DNA from 4 places in the Comamonas sp. AG1104 genome. Region 3 is predicted to be linked to each of the others. Evidence: predicted binding sites of a transcription regulator. Region 3 holds the regulator's gene; each other region holds the start of a gene.
The links. The regulator LexA, encoded in region 3, represses DNA repair genes until DNA is damaged. The targets are predictions, from matches to a motif close to ACTGTATNNNNATACAGT.

Region 1 (3,207 bases), on a different contig from region 3:
AATCTGCAGCAGCTAGCCGACTATGGCAAAAAGCAGCCCGACGGACTGGACTTTGCCTCGTATGCCACGGGCATGCGCGGCCATACCTCGGGCATGCTGCTGGGGCAGTTGCTCAATATCAAGATGAAGCACCTGGGCTACAAGGGCTCTCCCCCGGCGCTCAGCGACCTCATGGGCGGCCATGTGCCGCTGATGATGGACGGGCTCACCACCGCCCTGCCGCTAATCAAGGCCGGCAAGGTCAAGCCGCTGGCCGTGAACTACCCCACGCGCATGGTGCAACTGCCCGATGTACCCACCTTCAAGGAACTGGGCTACCCGCAACTGTCCGAGGTGAGCTGGTTCGGCGTCTGGTCGCGCCCCGATATCCCTGCCGATGTGCAGGCCAGGGTCAGAGAGATTGCGCTGCAGTATTTCAAGCAGCCCCAGGTCGAAGCCAGGCTCAGGGACATGGGCATGGAACCCGGCACCGACGCGACCCCGGAAGCGCTGATGAGCGAGCTGCAGAAGGCCTATCAGCGCCAGCAGGCCTTGCTCAAGTCCATTGATTACCAGCCTCAGTAAACAGTTCAGGTGTCCAAAAGGCCGGAGTCACGCCAGATTCCGGCTTTTTGCAACCGGGTAGCTGCAGCTCGCTGCGTCGACCCGCTCCGAGTCGGCACGCAACGGACTGAGACGAGACATCAGAAAAGACTTTGCTGCGGCGACAGCAAGGAATGATGGTACTGCTCGCAGTCCAGTTGCACACGCTCACGATTCAGCCCAAGCTTGCGGCAGGCCAGTGCAAAGCGTTGCGCCAGCATATCGGCCCAGGCGCCCGTTCCCTTCATGCGCTGGCCAAACCGGCTGTTGTAGGCCTTGCCGTCGGCTCTGCCCGCTTCGCTGATTCCATGCAGGTCTCGCACACGCTCCATCACGCGTTGGGCGCGCTCGGGATAGTGCAGCATCAGCCATTCATTGAACAGCGGAGCCACTTCCCACGGCAGACGCAGTACGGCATAAAAAGCCTGCCTGGCACCGGCCTCGCTGGCTGCGGCCAGCACCTGCTCCATATCGTCATTCAGGAACGGAATCTGCGGCGCCAGGCTGACGCCTACGGGTATGCCTGCCTCGCTCAGGGTCCGGATCATGCGCAGCCGCCGATGCGGCGCAGCGGCGCGTGGCTCCAACTGCCGGGCCAGCTCGGGCTGCAAGGTGGTCAGCGTCACATAAACGGCCACCAGATGCTGCTGTGCCAGCGGCACCAGCAAATCAAGGTCGCGCTCGATGCCGCTGCCCTTGGTGACGATGGAAAACGGATGCCTGGCCTGCGCCAGAACCTCTATCACGCGGCGCGTCAACCCGACTTCGCGCTCCACAGGCTGGTAGCAGTCCGTGACCGAGCCGAGCATGATGGGGGCCGCCACATGGCTGGACCGGGATAACTCGGCGCGCAGCACCTCGGGCAGGTTCTGCTTGGCAATCAGCCTAGTTTCGAAATCCAGACCCGGCGAATAACCCAGATAGCCATGCGTGGGCCGGGCATAGCAATAGATGCATCCGTGCTCGCATCCTCTATAGGGATTGAGCCCCAGATGAAAAGGCAGATCGGGCGATTCGTGGCGGCTCAGGGCTGATTTGGCCCGCTCCCACTCCAGATGGGTGCCCCAGATCTTGGCCTCCTCACCCACTTCACCTCCTTCATCCTGTTCAGGCTTGCCCCAGCCGTCATCGAAGCCCTGGCGCAGCTCCTGCGCAAACCGGTGCGTGATCTGGCTGGCAGCCCCTCGCCCCTTGATGGGCTGCATCGGCCGCACCGGCACATCGGTCTGAATGGAGTCCAGTCCAGAGGATGAAGAAAGTTTTTGCATAAAACAACTGTACATAAATACAGTTATTCATTGCAAGAAATGGACACTGACCATGGCTGCATTCCGGTCAATACAGTGAGAGTTGATTGAGTCGGATTTGGATAAAGAATGACTGCCTCCCTTGTTCAATGCGCATAGCACGCTCCATTAACTAGAGCAAGTTCAAAGTCAATCCGCACCCAGTGGGTGCGAGATGGCTTGGCAGTTTGCGATTCAGCGCCGACAATTCCCCCAATGCACCAAGTTGGTGCTTTTTCACTGAATGCCTTGGCCCGGACAACACCGTTGCCCGGGCTTTTGTCCGTTTGCGCAACGCCAAAGCGCCAACCACACCATCTCGCAAGGGAGTTACTACATGGAGCGCAAGCCCAATATCACTCTGTCCTCCTTGGACCTGGATCGCATTGAATCGCTGCTGGAAAAGAACAACAGCCAGTTCCCCGGCCGTGATGCACTGGAGGCGGAGCTGGACCGTGCGGATGTGCTTGACCCCGCAGAAATACCCGCCAACGTGGTGACGATGAACTCCACCGTGCGCTTCACCATTCTCGAGATCGCCAAGACCAACACGCTGACACTGGTCTACCCCAAGGATATGGATGGCAGCACCGACAAGGTTTCCATCTTTGCGCCGGTGGGCATTGCCCTGCTGGGCCTGTCAGTGGGCGACGAGTTCAAGATGCCCAGCCCTACCGGCCAGGTAACCGTGCGCGTGGATGCCATCGAGTTCCAGCCCGAAAGCGCGGGCGAGCTCCATCGCTGAACCGGCACACCCAACAAAAAAAGCAGCTCACCGGAGCTGCTTTTTTGTTGCAAGGATCAGACTCAGCGCAAGCCGGCCACCATGGTGGTCAGCAGACCCGCCCCGATCAAGCCTGCCTGCCAGCGCAGGGCCTGACTCCATGACGAAACATGGCGCTCCACCAGTTGATACAGCGCGTAGCCAGCAGTCAGTGAAAGCACAAAGGCAAACGGGATGCCCACCATCGCGGCAGTGACCGAACCGTGCCAGAAATGGTTGACGACCGCATTGACCAGCAGGCAGATCGAAAAGTGAATCAGGAACACCGAGTAGGAAATCTCTCCCAGGCGACGCAGCGGAGCTAGACCCTGCCAGCGAGCAATGGCCTCTGTACGCATGCAGACGATGAGCAGCATCGCAGTCACGCCAGCGAGAAAAATGCGGTCACGCCACTCATAGACCAGCGCGCCGATGATCAGTGCTGCAATCAGCAGGCCCCAGCTCCAGGCCGTCAGGCGCTTGTCTGCCGCCACTGCCCAGAAGGCCATCATGCCGACGCCATAGGCGCCCATGAAATAAATCGCCCAGACATCCAGGTCTGCATCGAGATTGAAG
Region 2 (3,207 bases), on a different contig from region 3:
CTGCCGCATCGCCGCCCCCGGTCTCCGGCGGGCCGGACACAGCGGCCTGACAGGCCTGGGCAAAAGCACTGTCCAGCCGTGTCAGCAAGACCTCTCTCCCGCCCCAAAGACGCTGCACCATACTGGTCTCCATGAGCAAGGCGTCTTCGAGCAAGGCCACACGCGGCGAAAACTCCAGCGCCCACCAGCAGGCACTCTCGGGCACCGGGCTTGACTTGCTCAGGCAGGCCAGAGGCCAGGCCATCCAGTGCTCTGCACTGTCCATCTCATGCCTCCGTCATCCAAGGCGAGGCCGCTGCAGGAGCTGCGGCTGTCATGCGCCCTTGCATGAGCATGGCGGCCTCTTCGCTCTGGCGCGCATGTCTTTGTGCCTGTGCCTGCAGCACGGGCTGCCAGGCCCACTTTGAAAGCGGGAGCTGTATGGGGCGCTCCAGCAAAGGCCCACGGCGCTTGAGTATCTGTATCTGCAAACCCGGCGCCTGCTGGGCAGCGGAGTCTGCCGTGACTCTCTCCAGTCTCAACCGCAATGCGGCGGGAGAGCTGCACGGCTCGGCCTGCAACTCCTGCCATAGCCACAGAGGCCGGCCCTGCGACGCGGCAGCCAGCTGCAAGCGGCGTAGCGTGGACGTTGGAAGTTCAGGCAACCAGGCCAGCACCGCCAGCACATCCCGGCAATGCAGCGCCTGCTCGCAGGCCCAGGCCAGATCCTGGGCACTGCGCCCCGGCTGCACCGCGCACAGCCGCTTTGCGTCAATGCCGGCGGCCTGCAAGGCCGGGGCGAAGGGCAGATAGGGCGGAGCCACCAGCACCAGTTGCCCCATCCGCGCATCCCCGCGAGAAGCCGCATGCTGCCGCACTCCTGCGGCCAGCGCGGGCAACAGCAAGGCCCACTCCGCATGGCAGTGCGCGGGTTGCTGCAGCTGAATCAAGGCGTTGCCGGGCCAGCCACCACCGGGCAGCTCGCAATCCAGCGCTGCATGACCGCTGGGCCAGACATTGCCGCAGGCATCCTGCTGCCAGTCCGTGCCGCGCCAGACACCGGGAATCTGTATGGCGGACAAATGCGGGTGGCCCACAGCTTGCAGACCCCGCTGCACGCCCTGCTCTGCACCAACCTGCTGCCGGACGGACGCCGTCATGCCTGGCTGTGAGCCAGGGCGGGCCAAGGATGTCTGGGACTGGATGTGCATGCGAAAACTCTTTGATACTGTACAAATATACAGTTATCTGAGTTTCTGCGCAAAACAAAGCCCTAAGACTGGTAGAAGATGCTGCCAGCCTTTGTTGATCGGGCATCGCACGCTATTAAAAATACTTTTTCAAAATGCCGCCAGCAGACACGGCAAAGCACGCCGCGCCGCGGCGTGATGCACAGAATATTGAAGAAATACCCATGTAGCGCCCGTCGATAAAGCGCCTGCAGCTATCAAACTTGAGGACAGCCGTTTCGAGCGAAGCTCGTGGTCAATGCCGTCAATTGAGCGACTGCGTGTCGACATTCATGGCCGAAGTGCGGCCTGCCTGCGGCATCAGCTGAGCACAGGCCTCGCACCATTCGGCCACGGCGACTTCCAGCGTGGAGCCACCCTGCCCCAGCGTGGGCCAACGGCGCAGGCAGTCGTTCATGATCGCCTGCAGCTGCCACAGGGCCTCGCGGTTGACCAGGGCCAGCTCGCTCATGCCCATCGCATCATCCTTGAAGAATCTCAACACATCCAGCTGCTGGCTGGGGTGGGAGCCTGCCTCGGCCAGCTGTTTCTGCAATTGCGCAAGACTGGCCTCCACGGCCACCGCCGCCTGTGCGTCGGGCATTTGCTGCCAGTGCTCGGGAAAGTCACGCCTGAGTTCGCTCCATTTGCGCAGCGCAGCCTCCAGGGCCGCAATGCTGTGAGAGAACTCAGCCTGAAGCGGCGCCAGCGGCTTGCCGGGACTGATTTCGTCGTAGAGCAGCGGCAAAATCAGGTGCACCAGATCGGCCGGATAGCTCTTGTGGTTCATCCGCAGCATGAGCGACAGGCGCTGACCCGGCATGTCCGTGAATTTCTCGAAGAAGGCCGAGACCACCTCGGCCAGCAGCAGCACCTGCCCCATGGGCGAAATGGCGTTGCCCTTGATGCCGCGCGGATAGCCGGAGCCATCCATGCGCTCATGGTGCTCGAGCACGGCGATTTCCACGGCGCGCGAATACAGTTCGGTGCTGCGCACCACCAGCATGGCGGTGACGGAGTGCGCGACCAGATGCTTGCGTTCCTCGCCGCTCAAGCGATGGTCCGGGTCGGTCCAGACCGGGTCCATATAGAGCATGCCCACATCGTGCAGCAGCGCAGCCGTGGCCAGTGGCACGCATTCGCGCTCGGTCCAGCCGTTCTTGAGCGCCAGAAAGATCGCCACCAACGTCATCTGCAGGCTGTGGTGGTAGAGGTCGGAGCGCTGCTCGCGCATGACGGTGAGCTTGAAGGCAATGGCCTGAGGCAACAGCAAACTCTTGAGCGGCGCGAGCAGACGCTCGATATCACCGATGGACGCCACCATGCGGTGCAGCAGATCGACCTGCTCGCATTGCTGGCGCGCCAGAGCGACCAGGGATGCCACGTCGACCAGGTCGCCCGTGATCAGGTTGGCATCGATGGGGTCACGCAGCTTGTGCATGACCAGACGGTCATAGAGACGGCTGTCAACACGTGTGCCTTTGTCCACCAATTTCATGCCCTTGTCGGTATAGATTGCATCGCCTGTCATGACCTCCGTATGCTCGGCCATATCGGTGACCGCGCGCAAAAAATGTACATCGGTCTCGTGCCCCTGCGCACCAGCGTTCTCACTCATCAAAGCGCTCTTTTTCTGTCTGCTCAATCAAACTCAATTGTTGCAGATTGCAATAATTTGTGGGCCACAATTAAAGCAAAAACAGCTTACATCGCTTGTCTCATCAACCCTGGCAGCTATTAATTCTGCTGATTTCGCAGAAAAGGCATAAAAAAAGAACCGCCGCAGCGGTTCTTGCCCGGGAGCGCAGCGCCGCTTATTTCAGCAGCGTGACACCCGTCTTGGACTGGATCTCGTCAAAGCTCACGCCCTCGGCCAGCTCCACCAGCTTCAGGCCTTCGGGTGTCACGTCCATCACGCCCAGATCGGTGATGATGCGATCCACCACGCCCAGACCCGTCAGCGGCAGGGTGCAGCTGGGCAGGATCTTCAGGTCGGTCG
Region 3 (3,207 bases):
GAATGCGGCACAGTTGTAGATAGGAGGTAAGACTCTGTAACGAGGGTCGGTCGCGTCGAGTTGTCTCATTCCTCGGGCGAAGAGGGAACGCGATTGAGGATTTCGCCAGTGGCCTCTATCTCGAACTGCTGTGGATTGAGCCAGTTGACCTCCTGGTGATCGGCAGTTTCAAAGTAAATGGAAGATGGACGTATGGAGACTCCATGCGGCATGTCGATCTCATCAAAACTCTGATAGACCAGAATCAGGCGCAGATCTCCATTGGCGTCTTTGGCCTGTATGTGCTGCAAGAGCTTGCGGTAGGCACTCATAGGACGCCCTCGTTGACATGTGTATATGAATGTTTCCACTGTCGAAGAGGTGCCGCAATACCCTGATCCGGGTATCCGTTCTGACGGATATTCGCGCCTGACAAGGAGTTCTGCAGACTGCGAGGCTTGTGCGAAATGCGTTCCGGCTGACAGGCCCAGGCAGAGCATCGGCAAAAAATTTACATGGCGATCCAGATCGTTCGGCGCAAATACAGAGGGCCCGCACTGACGATATCGAGTTTTTCGCCTATGCACTGTGGGTAGAGTTGTCTGGCGCCATATCTGCCAGCCGATGGATCAAGAGCGTTGAGATGGCTTGCTGTCGGATGCATATGGTAGCTTTGTTGCATCGCCTGCGGGCCTAGCGCGGGTCGGGCTCGGGGCCGCATCAATGCAGGCAGTCAAACCTCACTGTGCTTTCAGACTTGCGGGGCTGTTTGCTCATGGAGTGCCATACGCTCCAGCGCGGCGCAGACATCGGCCATGCGTCCGCAGATCAGCAGGCATTCGGGCTGCTTGCTCGGTTCTCGCTGCACGATTTTGAGAAGCCGTGGAGAGGCCGCTTGCATCGACTGGTCGGCTATTGGCGAGTGCAGCTCTGGGGTCGCTGCAAAGACCTGAGGGGGAAGCGTTTTGCTGCCCAGACGACTGCGGCTGCGGTTGGCGCGGATGACAGGGACGCCGATCTGCTTCGCCTTTGGACGATTGGTAGTGAAGGACACGTGCTCTGCAGCGGTTTCGCTTGCGTCATCGGAGCTGAAGTTCGGGTTGAGCGACAGCGTGGCAGGCAGGCTTTTCAGGGTCAGGCGTGTCAAAGCCTGCAGTGATGTGGCGAATCCCATTTGGCAACTCCTTTTGATGACCTTGCGGCATGGATAAGGGCAGGATTGCATTCTTTCGGCAAAGCTCCGCCCAGGGCGAGGCTCAACGGCTTCGCGCCTACCACCTGGGCTTGAGAGGGGAAGAGGCTCGGTGCCTCCGCTGCATAGACGGAGGAGGGGTCGTCTGCCCGTTACATGAACATGCTGTTGCGGATAAGGCCTACAGCCAGGCCTTCGATGGCGAATGGTTCTTCAGGATCGACGTGAATGATCTTGTAGTCGGGGTTCTCGGGCAGCAGCTCGATACCCTGAGGAGTGCGCTTGAAGCGCTTGACGGTAACGTCATCACCGAGGCGGGCCACCACAATCTGGCCGTTGCGCGCTTCATGCGTAGCCTGTACCGCCAGCAGGTCGCCGTCCATGATGCCCGCATCACGCATGGACATGCCACGCACTTTGAGCAGGTAGTCGGGCTTGGCGGCAAACAGGCTGGGCTCGACCGAATAGCTTTGATCGATATGTTCCTGGGCCAGAATAGGCGAGCCGGCAGCGACGCGGCCAACCAGAGGAAGCACCAGCGGTGCCAGGGCCGTCAGCGGCAGCGCAAAGCTGGCGCCGCGTGCCGCATTGATGTTGCGCACGGTATCGGCGCGCAGGCGAATGCCGCGCGATGTGCCGCTGACCAGGTCTATGACGCCCTTGCGGGCCAGTGCCTGCAAATGCTCTTCTGCAGCGTTGGCCGACTTGAAGCCAAAGGTACTGGCAATCTCGGCCCGGGTAGGGGGCGCACCCGTGCGAGCGATGGTGGACTGGATGAGGTCCAGAATCTGCTGCTGGCGGGGAGTGAGCTTGGGGTGGTCCATGGGCATTCCTTGATCGATCGATGATGAATACTGTGTGTTCATCCAGTACCTGTATTTTTAATCAGTTTGAAGAGGACTGCAAGTGGAACGTGACAAAAATATCGTCATCCTGGGCACGGGCGGCACGATTGCAGGTGTCGCCGAGCAGGCTGGCGCCAGCGTGGGCTATCGTGCGGCCCAACTGGGCGTGGCTCAGCTGTTGCAGGCCGTGCCGGACCTGGAGCGCGTTGCTGCTGCGTCACTGCAGGCGGAGCAGCTGGCGCAGCTGGACAGCAAGGATATGGATCACGCGACCTGGCATGCACTGGCGCTGCGCTGTGCCGAGCTGCTCGCGCGAGATGATGTGAGCGGCATTGTCATCACCCACGGCACCGACACCCTGGAGGAAACCGCCTGGTTCCTGCAATGCGTTCTGCGCCCGGCAAAGCCCGTGGTGCTGACATGTGCCATGCGCCCGGCCACAGCCATCTCGGCCGACGGTCCGGGCAATCTGCGCGATGCCGTGGCCTGTGCGGCCGATACGCAGGCTGCTGGTCGCGGTGTGCTTGCCGTGGTGGCGGGCCGGGTGTTCAGCGCACGCCAGGTGCGCAAGGTGCATCCCTACCGTGTGGATGCCTTCGATGGCAGCGGCGCCGGTCCGCAGGGCTGGGTGGAAGAGGGGCTGCTGCGCTGGGCTACGGGCGGACTGCCTGGGGCTGCTGCGGCTGGCTCGCCTGCGATCGCTTTACCGCCCGCAGGTCAATGGCCCCAGGTGGAGCTGCTGCACAGTCATGCGGGCTGCAACAGTGCAGTGGCGCTGGCGGTGATGCAGGCCTGGCATGCGGCAGGCGTGCGTGCCGTGGTGGTGGTGGGCACGGGCAATGGGACGGTCCATCAGGCATTGGGGCCAGCCCTGGACTGGGCGCAGGCGCAGGGCATGGCTTTGCGCATCACGACCCGGTGCGAGGAGGGACAGGTGGTGCAGGCCGAGGGAGCGCTGGATGGCCGTGTGAGCAGCCTGCCGGCGGCCAAGGCCCGAATCAGCCTGATGCTGGAGCTGATGGGCTGGCCTCGCGCATTGGGTTGATGCTCTTATTATGAGAGCTTCTGGCCTTTATTGATACAGAGTATCTATGCTGTTTTGGTTTGAAATCCAATGAGTGTAGGCGCAGGCAGCTATGAATATTGATGGCTCCAACGCCATCCTCGGTACAGCTTTTTCGCACCGGACTG
Region 4 (3,207 bases), 260 kb from region 3:
AAGGGCCACTGCGCCGGGCCCAGCCCACACAACAGCTCATATTGCCGCTGACACAAGCTTGCGTTAGCCTGCGGGCTCCACCATTGCTCAGGAGCCTGCCATGTCCCGTCGTTTGGTTCTTTCTGCCAGCACCGCCCTTGCGGCTGCCGCACTGATTGTGGGTTGCGGCGCCATGGGGGCGCCGGGCGGCAACCCCATGAGCTTCTTCATCACCAGCACCAACCCCGGCAAGGGCGGCGACCTGGGCGGGCTGGCCGGGGCCGACCGCTACTGCCAGTCGCTGGCCGCAAGCGTGGGCGCCGGCAACAAGACCTGGCGCGCCTACCTGAGCAATGCGGCGCTGAATGGGCAACCTGCCGTGAATGCGCGCGACCGCATCGGCAACGGGCCGTGGCGCAACGCCAAGGGCGTGGTCATTGCCACCAGCGTGGCCGACCTGCACAGCGCCAATGCCAAGGTCGGCAAAGACACCTCGCTGACCGAAAAAGGCGAAGTCGTCTCGGGCTTTGGCGATGAGGTCAACCGCCACGACATCCTGACCGGCTCGCGCCCTGACGGCACCCTTGCCGTGCCCGAGCCCGGCAAGGACACCACCTGCGGCAACTGGACCAAGAGCGACGGTGGCTCTGCCATCGTGGGCCACCACGACCACAAAGGCACCAACCCCGACCCTGTTGCCAATGCCTCGTGGAACTCATCGCACGGCACGCGCGGCTGCAGCGTCGAGCAGCTCCAACAGAGCGGCAGCGCCGGGCTGATGTACTGCTTTGCGACCAACTGATCGGGATGAAGGCGCGAGCCTCGGCCGCGCAAGTTCAAGCAGGGCTTCCTTGCCCTGTTTGAACACGACATGAAGATCGCCACGCTCCCCACACACCGATATCGCTGCCCAATTTGATGGCAAGCCTGCGCTACCCTAAACGCCCCTGACGCTCCAGGGCTTGCTGCCACCCTACTTTGCTTGGTCATCGACATGCCGCTCAGCAAGGCCCCAGTCTGCAATCGGCCCTTGCGGTCATTAGCGGCATCATTTTCACGATACGATGCAGTACATCAATAGTGGTTGAACGGGTAGATCTATTTCATGCAAGTCTTTGTAGCCGGCACAGGAAAACTTGGTTCTGAATTGTTGAAATCTCTCACTTCTAAAGAGGGACAGGCAATTCTTCCCTGGCATAGCGATCCGACTTCAAATGAACGAAGCATAGTTATTCATGCAGGCTCTGGACGAGAGCTGCAGACAATTTCCACTTTCTGTTCACGCACATCCTCCGTTCTGATTGAACTGTCCACCGGTTCCGCAATTGAGTCCGTTGATGTCTGCTTTCCTGTTGTGCTATGCCCGAACACCAACATCCTCATGCTCAAATTTATGCATATGTTGGAATGCTCAGGCAGCTTGTTCAGTGGCTATGACATACAGCTAACGGAATCTCACCAGGCATCTAAAAAGTCTGTCCCAGGCACTGCTGTTGCTATTGCCAACGCATTGAGCCTTTCGATAGACAAGATTGCTTCAGTTCGTGATACAGCAACCCAAACAGGTGAGTTCAAAATTCAAGAAGAACATCTGGGGCGGCATGCCTTCCATCAAATCAGAATCAATGATGGTTCGTGCCAGATCGCCATGGAATCGAGAGTAGTTGGCGACTCTCCTTACGCTCATGGCGTACAGCAAATCGTAAGTGCAGTGATTGAGCAAAAACTACTAAATCGGATTTACTCGATTACTGAGTTCATCGAAAAGCGATGGCTCTGAACAAGCTCAGTCACGAGCTTTCGACGACCGCTTCTGGCCGAGCGCAGCCAGCCACAGCGCCAGGTGCAAGACCGAGTGGAAAGCATGCGACATCAACGTGGGTTCATGACACCTGAGCCTCATCAACCGCTACACTGTACGTATGCACAGTCATCGTCTTATGAGTGGTATGCCCGTCCAACTGATCGCGTCCCCGGTTACTTTGCCGCTGGCTGATCGCAGCGCGCTTGCAGGCTCGCCCGCCAATGACTTTGCAGGCAAGCGGCTGGATATTACAGACCTGCTGGTCACGCACTCCAAGGCCACGTTTGTGCTGCGCGTGGCCGGCCCGTCCATGCAGGAACACGGCATCGATGACGGCGACATCGTCGTGGTGGACAGAGAGTTGCGCGCCCGTGATGGCAGCATTGTCGTGGCGGTTGTCGAGCGCGAACTCGTCATCAGAGTGCTGGACGGCGACGGCGACACTTGCAAGCTCAAGGCAGGCGCTCCCACCTACCCCGACATCGTGCCGCAGGAAGGACAGACGCTGGAAATCTGGGGTGTCGTCACCAGTTGCATCAAGCGCTTTGCCCTTTGACCTCTTGATGAAAAACAAACTCCAAGTGCCTTCGCTCCCAGAAGTTAGGCGCATTTGACACACCAATCATCGCCGCTCAATTTAAGTGAGTGACCAGAAGCGATATTTGGTTTAATCAGGCGCGATAACAACACTGAGAGAGATTGAATGGCTTCATGCGCGTACTGCAATACCAGAATTCTTTTTGGCGGAAAGCGAGACGGCGACCGTCGCTACTGCAATGAAAAATGCCTGCACCAAGGGCTACTTTCCGACGCTGCCAGCCAGCTCTCCCCCGCTGATGTGAAGGCCCATATCTTTCGGGTTCACAAGGGCAACTGCCCCAAGTGCGACGGCCCCGGCCCGGTGGATGTACATACCTCTTACCGTGTGTATTCCGTCGTCATGATGACGTCGTGGTCGAGCCGGCCGCTGGTGGCCTGCGCACGATGCGGCACCAAGCAAAAAATCGGAGACACGGTCTTTTCATTGTTTCTGGGTTGGTGGGGCCTGCCTTGGGGAATCTTGATGACGCCGGTGCAGCTCACCAGAAATCTGATTGCCTTTGGCAAAACCCCAGACCCCGAGACCCCCTCGCCCGCGCTGGAGCAAGTGCTAAGAAGCCATTTGGCAGCCCAGTTCCTTGCCAATCAGCAACAAGCGGCGCTATCGCAAAGCTCTCAGCCCGGCAACAGGTAGAGACGGCGCGGCCCGCAGCCCCCGTTGAAATCTGATTAGCACCCCAAAAAAGCGCCCACTCACGAACAAAGGCAATGTAGCTCTCTACATTGCCTTTTTCTTTGGTTTATTTCATTTTTGGAAATCGCACCAAACACCTCGGGAAATGCTTGTGTAACTAATTTTTTCAACTAATGTGCACTGACATCTC

Region 1: DFO48_RS24325 (PA0069 family radical SAM protein) is a predicted target of LexA. The motif match lies at 1,857-1,874, and genes of this name have one in related genera.
Region 2: imuA (translesion DNA synthesis-associated protein ImuA) is a predicted target of LexA. The motif match lies at 1,207-1,224, and genes of this name have one in related genera.
Region 4: DFO48_RS14775 (LexA family transcriptional regulator) is a predicted target of LexA. The motif match lies at 1,893-1,910, and genes of this name have one in related genera.

What each region holds. Positions count from the first base shown of each region.
Region 1 covers NZ_QQAS01000014.1:50,334-53,540, forward strand. Annotated here, with positions in the region: gene DFO48_RS24320 (tripartite tricarboxylate transporter substrate binding protein) at 1-564, shown strand, start outside; gene DFO48_RS24325 (PA0069 family radical SAM protein) at 684-1,850, opposite strand; gene rnk (nucleoside diphosphate kinase regulator) at 2,206-2,613, shown strand; gene DFO48_RS24335 (acyltransferase) at 2,676-3,207, opposite strand, start outside.
Region 2 covers NZ_QQAS01000001.1:634,617-637,823, reverse strand. Annotated here, with positions in the region: gene DFO48_RS02795 (hypothetical protein) at 1-265, opposite strand, end outside; gene imuA (translesion DNA synthesis-associated protein ImuA) at 267-1,190, opposite strand; gene DFO48_RS02785 (HD-GYP domain-containing protein) at 1,474-2,826, opposite strand; gene DFO48_RS02780 (3-oxoacid CoA-transferase subunit B) at 3,023-3,207, opposite strand, start outside.
Region 3 covers NZ_QQAS01000005.1:305,540-308,746, reverse strand. Annotated here, with positions in the region: gene DFO48_RS16050 (hypothetical protein) at 66-311, opposite strand; gene DFO48_RS16045 (hypothetical protein) at 731-1,153, opposite strand; gene lexA (transcriptional repressor LexA) at 1,324-1,995, opposite strand; gene DFO48_RS16035 (asparaginase) at 2,078-3,061, shown strand.
Region 4 covers NZ_QQAS01000005.1:48,525-51,731, forward strand. Annotated here, with positions in the region: gene DFO48_RS14765 (hypothetical protein) at 101-781, shown strand; gene DFO48_RS14770 (dihydrodipicolinate reductase C-terminal domain-containing protein) at 1,085-1,759, shown strand; gene DFO48_RS14775 (LexA family transcriptional regulator) at 1,929-2,339, shown strand; gene DFO48_RS14780 (hypothetical protein) at 2,487-3,017, shown strand.